DNA from 3 places in the Sporomusa sp. 246TCP1 genome. Region 2 is predicted to be linked to each of the others. Evidence: riboswitches for the same ligand, from Rfam matches in the RefSeq annotation. Region 2 holds a riboswitch; each other region holds the start of a gene.

Region 1 (3,279 bases), 1.3 Mb from region 2:
GGAACAAGCAAATCAAATATTGTTGTTTTGTGATACATCACGCAACCGGGTAAACCTAATACCGGAATATCGCCGATACAGGCAAGCATAAACATTGACCCCGGAAGTACTGGTGCTCCGTAAGCAATGACACAGCCGCCGGCCTCTTTAATTCCCGCAGGGGTTACATCATCCGGGTCAACCGACATCCCGCCGGTGGTTATAATCATTTCGGCCCCTTCTTTGATTAACGTTAGGATGGACTCAGAAATCATCGCAACATTATCATCAGAAAAGATCTGCCGTAAAATTTGACTGCCTAATTCCGTTATTTTTCTCTGTATAACAGGGCCAAACTGATCTTGTATGCGTCCATGATAAACCTCGCTGCCGGTGGTAACGACTCCTACCTTTAGCGATCTTAACGGTTTGATCTCCACGATTGGGAAAAACGCCTCACCTATTTTTTCCACATTGCGTATTTTGTCAGTATTAATTACCAGAGGAACAACCCGGCTGCCGGCAATAACGTCTCCGGCACCGACCATCTGATTTGAATGAATGGTAGCCAACACTATTTCATCAATGTCGTTTATTTTTTCTAATGCACTGGTATTAATTTTTAACAGACCCGCCATTTTCGCTCTAAGTTCAACCTTGCCTTCCACTGGCTCTGTCAAGGTAATGCCTTGGCCGGCAACGGCTTCGGCGATTCTAATTGCTGCAGCATTTTCATGCAAAGCATTCTCATTTATTTCCCAGACATATAAGTGCTCTTTCCCTAAATTTAGTAGTTTAGGTATGTCCTCGCTCTTTACTACATGACCTTTTTTAAATGCCCGGCCTTTTGACTTTCCGGGAACAATCTCTGTAATGTCATGGCACATTACCATACCTTCCGCTTCGTATACTGATACGACTTTCATCCGCTCAACTCCTTATAATTATGAAAGTACCTAGAACAAGCTGTACTATTTATATTATAAATAAAAAAGCAAAGTGCAGCAAAGGGAAATGGCACTATGCACACTGGTTATAATTTTCAAATATCGCATTAGACAGATAAATGTAACTCGTTGGAGAATATTTCATCGATGAGGCAGGATTTTAATCGCTAGTAACGAATAATATTGATGAATAACAGAATATTCATTAACTCCGAATCTGGTAGTCTAATGGAAACTACGACAACCAGATCGTTGGGTTTACCAGGAAACCGGTAAGCCTCCCGTTGCGGAAAGGAGTAAGTGCTACTATTTGAGGCAGAGCGCTCTCCTTTTTTTGCGTGCTCTGTCTTTTTATTTTCCCTATAAGCATAACTTTTTTAAAACCGGAACGAGGACAACAGCGGCTGCTGCTTAGTAAAAAGATTGGCACAAGCCGTATTTTCTTTATTTGCAGGACCTGATGTTACGTTAAAATTTAGACAGGAGGGTGACTTATGGCTGTGTATGCCGAAAACTCTATTGATAGTACCTGGGACGGATGGCTAAATTTTACAGCCACGCTAAAAAGTACTGACAAGAATTATAATTATTCTATCAGACCAGAAATTTGGGATTCATGGATAAGGTGCCGTCAAGCCAAGGTTAATCCCAATGATGATAGCATTCATCGCCAATTGGAAATTGCCAGTCTTCAGGTTATGTTGCGAAAAAACCGGGATCTTATTATTATTGCCAAACCCTTTATGGAAAACTTGTACCAGATTGTCGCAGGCTCTGGTTTTGTTGTGGCACTAACCGATACACGTGGTTATATTATGGAAATTTTTGGCGATAAGGATACCTTGACAAACCCAATGACGGCGAGTTTTTTTCAAGGTGCGAATTGGAGTGAAGCCGAAGCTGGTACTAACGCTATTGGTACAGCATTGATTACAGGGCAATCAATTCAGGTTTCAGGATCTGAGCATTACTGCCGCAAACATCACTGTTTGACCTGTTCGGCAGCCCCGATCATTGACGAGAAAGGGACAGTTATAGGAATTCTTGATGTTTCAGGCAAATCAGAGGCTGCTCATTTACATACACTGGGGATGGTGATGGCTGCAGCGGAAGCAATTATGGCTCAGCTAGGTATTAGAAAAAAAAATAAAGAACTAAGTGTAATTAATAATCGGTTGACAAGTATTTTCAATACTATGTCTGATGGCGTAATTATGGTTGACAATAATGGTGTTATTAGCGAACTGAACCCTGTTGCCAAAAATATACTTGGCATTGGCATAAATGACATTGAGGATACGCGTGGAATTCAGGTAGAAAGCATCTTAGGAGCTAAAAATTCCTTTGTTAGAAGAATGCTAATGTGTAAAGAATCCTGCGCAGACACTGAAATCATGCTTGACATCAACGGTGAGATTAGTCATTTTTGGGCATCAGGGGAGCCTGTTACCGATGAACAGGGAGCAGTGACAGGCGGTGTTATTATTCTACGGCCCATTAAACAAATTCAAAATTTGGTGAACCGGTTTAGCGGAAACTATGGGACTTTACAGTTTAGCGACATTATTGGCGAAAGTAAAGCTATTCTGGAAGCTGTCCGGATAGCCTCACTTGCCGCAAACTCACTATCCAGCGTATTGCTTCAAGGCGAAAGCGGTACAGGAAAAGAAATATTTGCTCAGGCTATCCACAATCGAAGTGAACGTAACACCGGACCCTTCATAGCTGTAAACTGCGGGGCTATACCCAGGGAACTTATTGGCAGTGAACTATTTGGCTATGCGGAGGGTGCCTTTACTGGGGCTAAGCGTGGGGGGAAGCCAGGTAAATTCGAGCTCGCCTGCGGCGGAACGCTGTTTTTGGATGAAATTGGCGATATGCCGTTGGAACAGCAAGTAGCGTTGCTGCGTGTATTGCAGGAGAGAAAAGTAAATCGAATTGGCTGTGATAAGGTAATCCCTGTTGATGTCAGGGTGATTTGTGCTACCAATAAAAGTTTATTGAAAGAAGTAGAAAAGGGGACCTTTCGCAAAGATCTATATTATCGGTTAGATGTTATATCGATCACAATACCGCCGCTGCGGGAACGTTCCGATGATATCGTAGCATTGTTTAACTATTTTTTAGAAAAGCAGGATAAGCATGACCGGAACTTTTTGGTTAGTCCGGAGGTTATTGACCGAATTGTACGATACGACTGGCCAGGAAATGTGCGTGAACTCCAGAATGTGGTGGAGCGAATTGTTAGTCTGACAGAAGGGCAGGTGGTAAATCTCGGGAATTTACCGAAAGAAATTTGTAATTGGCAACCAGCAAATACAGATAGCGAAAATGTGGTTTCTTCAAATTATCA
Region 2 (3,279 bases):
CGCAGGAATTGCCTGGCCTTTGACGATAGGAACCCTGGAAACGCCATAGACGCGTCCTACGGTTGCTGCACCACAGCCGAGGATCCGGCCTTGGGGAGTGCCTTTGCGAATTTCTTTAATCAAATCCAGGGCAGCCTTGCCATCGCCCCAGGGAATGACACCGCCTTCCATATAAACACCAATGGCAACAGTGATATCAATGGAATCTACACCAACATCATCGCATTCACGGTCGGCATAGGCAATGAGGTCAAGATCATTAATCTTGGCGTTGGCGCCAAGAGCCCAAATAGTTTCATACTCAAACCCGCTGGTAATATATTTGCCTTGTTTGTCAACATAGTGCTGAGAGCAACGCATGATGCAACCGGGATGGCAGCCGTGGCTAGGCTTACCGCCGCGGGCTTCCATGGTTGCAGTCATAGTTTCGCCACCGATGTCATTGGCCCATTCGTTCCGGCCACGGCGGAAGTTTTCAGTAGGCAGACCGCCGGCTTCGTTCAGAATGTTGACCAGAATATTGGTACCGTATTTGGTTATACCCTGACTGGTGACCGGGTGAGTTGTAAGGGCTTTGGCAAATCGCTTGGCAGCACTCTTGAAATCCTCGCGATTAACAATGGGAACACCAGGAGCGCCAGTATCATCAATAACAACGGCTTTTATCTTCTTGGAACCCATGACAGCGCCCAGGCCGCCGCGACCAGCGCTGCGGATATTGCTTTCAGGATCAGCAAAGGAAATGTTGGCTGCCATAAGCTTCATTTCACCGGCTGGACCAATGATAGCCACACCGGCTTTAGCGCCGTATTTTGCCTGCAGAACTTTAATGGCTTCGTAGTTACCCATGCCAATGATCTCAGCGGGAGCGTCTTCAATGGTCACATCGTTCATAGTAACTTTGACGATGAAATACTTATCTTCTTCCGGAATTCCATCAAATACAAGTGCCTTAATGCCCATTTTGGCCATTTTTTGACCAAAAGTACCGCCGGTGTTACTTTCTTTGATACCACCGGTTAACGGGCTCTTAGCGCCACAGGAAAGCCGACCGGAATTAGCAGCGTTGGTACCGGTAAGGTAGCCGGGTGCAAAAATTAATTTGTTGTATTTCCCCAGTGGATGACAAGTTGGTTTCACTTCGTCGGCGACGAAGTTGGAAGTAAGCGCCCGGCCTGCTATGCCGACGTACTTTTCAGGAACCTCGCTGGTAGCAACATTTTTCGTTGCCATGTCGACACGGATAAATTTACTCATAAAAACCCTCCTTAATAATTATGATTTTATAAAAAAAGAGGTGCTAAAAATATTTTAGTGAAATATTTTAGTAAATCTTTTTTAGAACCTCTTTTCTTTACTATTTCTTCAAAGGGTATTCACCAGAATAAGAAATAAACACATAAACAGCAAAAAGGAAGCCCGTAATACGGACTTCCTTTGCATAATGGCAGGCACAAAAATTCCTTTTTGCACCCTGTTTACTATCTCCTGGCTGGAAATAGTAACTCGGAACTCTTAATAATATATATTTGCTTCTATACTTTAAGATTCCTGCAAAAAAAAAATTTTTTAAGGAAATTTTTACATTTTATAAATTATTTTTAATTGTCCCATCTCTTGAATATAATTATACCTGCCGAATAATACTTTTTGCAGGAATTTAGTTGCTACGAAGAGAATATATCCTATCAAGAGTTCCGAGTTACTATCGCCAGATCGGCGATAGTAAACAGGGCGTGAGAAGGAATTCTCACACCAGCCATTACGCAAAGGAAGTCCGTTAACACGGGCTTCCTTTTTGTATGTAACTAGCTAATGTATAATATAACTATACTACTGGAGGGTGGAAAATGACCGAAAAGTTAGAAGTGGCTCAGGAAAAGTTGTTAAATCTAGTTCAAATTATGCCAACAGAGATAATAGAGTTAAGCGAAAGCTGGCGGAGGGTATTAGCTGAAACCATAGTATCTAATATGGATTTTCCGCCATTTGACAGGTCTCCTTTGGACGGTTATGCGATCGTAGCCAAAGATGTTGAGGGGGCTGTACCTGGCAAACCGGTAATTTTACGTCAAGTAGATTATGTCCCCGCGGGGGATATTCCACATCATACTATTACATCGGGAATGGCTTGCCGGATTATGACTGGAGCCCCTCTGCCTCCTGGAGCTACTGGAGTTGTACGTATTGAAGACACAATTGCAGATGGTGATAAGATCATTGTTTTGGATGGTCATGGGGCAGAAAAAAACATTTGTTTCCAGGGTGAAGAGATTTCAGCCGATGAAGAGGTAATATCTGCCGGTACGGCAATAAATGCAGGAGTAATCGGCATGCTGGCGGTATTGGGAAAAGCGCAGGTATGTGTTTTTCGTAAGCCGCTGGTCGCGATTATTGCTACCGGCAGTGAAATTATCCCTGTAAATTATCAGTTGACTCCTGGAAAAATCCGTAATTCCAATAGTTACATGCTTAGTGCTCAAGTTGCGGATGCCGGGGCAAAAACTATCCTTCTGGGCAATGTGTTAGATAATGTAGATGAAATAGCTCTAATGCTAGAGAATGCGTCTACCTGTGATGTTGTAATTACGACAGGCGGAGCCTCGGTAGGTGATCACGATCTAATTGGCGAAGTGTATGATAGACTCGGAATTACCTTATTGTTTGACAGAGTAAGCATTAAACCGGGAATGTCGATGCTGGCTGGTATAAAAAATGGCAAGCTTTATCTTGGATTATCTGGGAATCCGGCAGCAGCGGCTATTTCATTCGAACAGTTAGTTAGGCCAATATTGATGAAGATGTGCGGTCATAAGACATGGTGGCGGCCACGGGTAAGAGCGGTATTAGCCTCTCCGTTTAATAAAAGTACAGGGGCAAAACGTTTTGTTTGGTCGCAGTGCTGGCAAAAAGATAATGGTATTTTAGCCGAACCTTTACGCCTGCAGAGTAATGGTATGCTGAAATCGGCGATGGTTGCCAACTCGCTTATTGTAATTCCGGAAAATAGTCCTCCGTTGCCGAGCGGAAGCGAAGTCGAGGTTATTTTGCTGGTCAATGCTTAGCCGGGTTTAAAACACTTCTTGTTACTAGTTATATATGGAACCCCCCCATTACTTGCCCAGCAAGTAATGGGGGGGTTCTAACATCTTGCATCTCATATTTTTAAAGACAGAGGCGGCTTGTCTCGCCCCTATCCTTACTTAAGCACCATCATTTCAGTAGCTTTTACCAAAGCCGTAACTTTATCTCCAGGAACGAGGTTCAAGTCTTCAACAG
Region 3 (3,279 bases), 2.8 Mb from region 2:
CGTGCCGCATCGAATTTGGCCGATATTGTCCGGATTAAGATCACTTGCCCGTAGTTCAAATCCGGCCTCGTTCAAAGACTGGATCATGGCCGGCTGAAAACCGATAAAAGCGATTTTGGGGTTGCCATATTTTTCGCGAATATATTCCGGCAGTTTTTGGGCACATTGCGCAGGTTCTGCATCTTTGCAATGAATTGTCGCTTCCACCTGGTTTAAGCTGCGCATTAGGGCATTTAATGTCGCTACAAAAATCGCCCGGCGAAAATTCGTATCCAGTTTCAGATTTAGTACATTACCCAGCGTCCCTTCCCAGCGTCCCGGCTGATCGGTAAACGCCTGGCCGATTCCCTCGCCCAGACGCGATTCCAGCATAACTTCTTTCCCGTTAAGTAAAGGATAATCATCACGGTCAGGTTTACCGATCGCTTCTTCCGGGGTAAGGTCCCGCGCCGAAACAATTAAAACTTTTTCTTGTTCGCTCCAGCCGTTTTCCGCTGCAATCTTAGCAAGCCGCACTTGGGCCGTTTCCAATAATGACATTTGTTGCCATCTCCCTTTAGTTTATGGTAGTAAAACTTTTCTTTATATCATTTCGCTGTAATTATGATTTTCGAACGCAGTGGCTTCCAAAATGAACTATCGCCATCCGGAGCTACAAAAATTATCTGAATATTTACACCGGCTTTATCCCTTTTTTACATAGACAAATGTACGTTTTTCAAGTTCTTGCGTCACAGTTTTAACTAATTGTCCGCCCCCGGCGGCAACTTTTGCGGCTGCATCCGGCACTTCTTTGCGGCGCTCGACCTCAAACTGAATATAATGACCGTCCGGCTTGACCAATTGCAGACATAACTCAACCAATTTGCTGAGCGAAAAGGAAAGGCCACGCGATACGGCAACCTGATATTGTTCACGATGCTCTGGCATAAGTATGGCTTCCTCAACCGGAGCATGAACCAGTGTAACGTCAGATAACTTCAGTTGATCGACAACTTCCCGCCAAAATTCCAGCCGATAATCTGAGGCATCAAGCAAACAAAGCTTACTATCCGGCCGCAATATTTTTAGCGGTATGCCGGGAAATCCAGGTCCGGCAGCCACATCAATAACCCGGCAACCAACCGGAAACATCGTAACATCATAACAGGAAAGACAATCAATCATTGTACCTACCGTTATTTCGGCGTTTCGGATATAATCTCTGTCCCTCAGCATTTCATAGTAACAAGTCAATTTTTCTAACTGTTTATCACTAAGCTTAATGTTGTATTCTTCGGCCATAGTAGCCAATGCCGCATTAAAATCCATTGGTTCATTCCTCCTATCGCTAAATAAGACAATAGCCGGACCAACATGTGCCCTTTTGCGCACATGTTAGCCCGATATTCTTGTTCTTATAATGAATATGTATACTTACTACTCCGGTCAGGCAGGCATTCGGCCAAATTTCGTAAGCGCCGGACAAGTTCTTGTTGCTCCTCGACCGTTTCAACATAATTGCACAGACAAGACCGGGGATATTCGGCCGGTGTTGATCTCACCTTTTTTATATAAACAAGCGCCTGGCTGTTATCCTGATTGGTAAGCTGCACAGATTTGGTCTTGGCTAATTCTCCACCTAACATGACGATACGCGCGGCGGCTGCCGCGACTTGCTCCTGATAATTTTCACTTTTGAAGGCAATATAATAACCGCCGGGACAAACCAAGGGCAAACATAACTCCAGCAGAACAGTAAGCGAAGAGGGGATGCCACGTGAGAGTGCGACCTGGTATTGTTCCCGGTGTTCCCGGCATTGACCGGCATCCTCGGCCCAGGCATGAACCACCGTAACGCCCAGCAATCCCAGCCGGTCAACCACCTCCCGCAAAAGCGGCAACCGCTTGTTCGACCAATCAAGCAAGCAGATCTCGACATCAGGCCGCAATATTTTTAGCAACAGACCAGGAAACCCCGTTCCCGTTCCCACATCGACAATCCGGCAGCCAACAGGGAAGACCGCCGGATCATAACACGCAAGACAATCAATAATAATCCCGATAGTTGTGTCTGCGTTTTGAATGTAACCTCTGGCCTGCAAAATTTCATAGTAACAAGTCAACTCCTCCAATTGCTTATCACTAAGTTTGATATTATATTTCACAGCCATCGCAGCTAATTTTGCGCGAAAATCCATTTATTCCAGTCCTCCCATTGGCCTGCTTTGATAAACACTGACCGTCATTCCAACGTTTTGGTCTAATACATAAAGAAATTGCCATAAGCCATAAGGAATGGCGTGGCAATTTCAGAATTAAATAATGCAATATACACATAACCATACAATAGATGTTCTTGCACTTATCTCTAAAATTACATTCCTTTCCAAATGGGAGGTAAAGTAGTTTCCCGCTATACCCATTGGCTAGTTGCCATTCTTTTCAGTTTAGGCAATTTAGCTCGGAATTTTATATTCAATATATTTAATCTTACTTTGGGATTGTCATCATTTTTTGCTATTGCTTAATTACCCTAACTACAATCATGAAATCTGATCTAAGTCAAGCCGGGCGTTCAAACGAACGCCGGTTTGGCTTAAACCAAAAAACTATACGTAGATCTTAACCGACAACTTTAAATCCAAGTCCCTCTACCGTCTTTACATACTCAGCACGATCTGCGGAACCAGTTATAACCGCTTCCTTGTTTCCTAAATCAACAGTTACACCTGTAACTCCAGACAGATCTTTAAGTGCTTTTTCTACCTTGCCTTTACACATACCGCATGACATGCCTTCAATTTTTAAGACTGTTTGACTCATTTTCTCACCCCCTTTCCATTCTGTAAAATTTAGATATAACAAGTAGTTATTGCTAAGCTTTTTTATAAAACCATACCATTTTTGGTAAACAGCATTTTACATTATATTTTAGCAACATTAAATATAACAAAAACTAATAAAAATATACAAAGTTTTTGCTTATGTGTATTTACATTTGTTTGTTTTTATTAAATAATATACTTAAATGTATTTAATTGCAATTAGGTATTTTTATGTAAGCTAGTAATATAAAAATACCTATTAAAAAAGGAGTGTAAACAATGACGACAAAACTTCGTTACGATTATGCCCCGTAACTTCTATTCAAGTTTTCCTTGTCCAACATTTATAGTTCTAATTTGAAAGGATATTATGATTCGTCCACATAAAGAACGTCGCATTGAACAATTACCACCTGTTACCCTTTACAAGCCTGCAGGAATTCCCTGTTGCAAACAAGATGAAATTACCTTA

The links. Region 2 has a riboswitch for molybdenum cofactor ahead of AC1ECB_RS11890 (aldehyde ferredoxin oxidoreductase family protein). Riboswitches for the same ligand answer to the same signal wherever they lie in the genome.
Region 1: it holds a riboswitch for molybdenum cofactor, as region 2 does, so the genes downstream of both, AC1ECB_RS06000 (sigma-54-dependent Fis family transcriptional regulator) here and AC1ECB_RS11890 (aldehyde ferredoxin oxidoreductase family protein) in region 2, are expected to answer to the same signal.
Region 3: it holds a riboswitch for molybdenum cofactor, as region 2 does, so the genes downstream of both, AC1ECB_RS26880 (16S rRNA (guanine(527)-N(7))-methyltransferase RsmG) here and AC1ECB_RS11890 (aldehyde ferredoxin oxidoreductase family protein) in region 2, are expected to answer to the same signal.

The regions. Positions count from the first base shown of each region.
Region 1 is NZ_CM170492.1:1,200,673-1,203,951, forward strand. Features, by position in the region: gene AC1ECB_RS05995 (molybdopterin-binding protein) at 1-905, opposite strand, end outside; molybdenum cofactor riboswitch at 1,124-1,238, shown strand; gene AC1ECB_RS06000 (sigma-54-dependent Fis family transcriptional regulator) at 1,421-3,279, shown strand, end outside.
Region 2 is NZ_CM170492.1:2,477,705-2,480,983, forward strand. Features, by position in the region: gene AC1ECB_RS11890 (aldehyde ferredoxin oxidoreductase family protein) at 1-1,257, opposite strand, end outside; molybdenum cofactor riboswitch at 1,417-1,524, opposite strand; gene AC1ECB_RS11895 (molybdopterin molybdotransferase MoeA) at 1,851-3,065, shown strand; gene AC1ECB_RS11900 (TOBE domain-containing protein) at 3,200-3,279, opposite strand, start outside.
Region 3 is NZ_CM170492.1:5,679,629-5,682,907, reverse strand. Features, by position in the region: gene AC1ECB_RS26890 (Rossmann-like domain-containing protein) at 1-540, opposite strand, end outside; gene AC1ECB_RS26885 (16S rRNA (guanine(527)-N(7))-methyltransferase RsmG) at 685-1,311, opposite strand; gene AC1ECB_RS26880 (16S rRNA (guanine(527)-N(7))-methyltransferase RsmG) at 1,398-2,180, opposite strand; molybdenum cofactor riboswitch at 2,346-2,461, opposite strand; gene AC1ECB_RS26875 (heavy-metal-associated domain-containing protein) at 2,605-2,805, opposite strand; gene AC1ECB_RS26870 (DUF134 domain-containing protein) at 3,178-3,279, shown strand, end outside.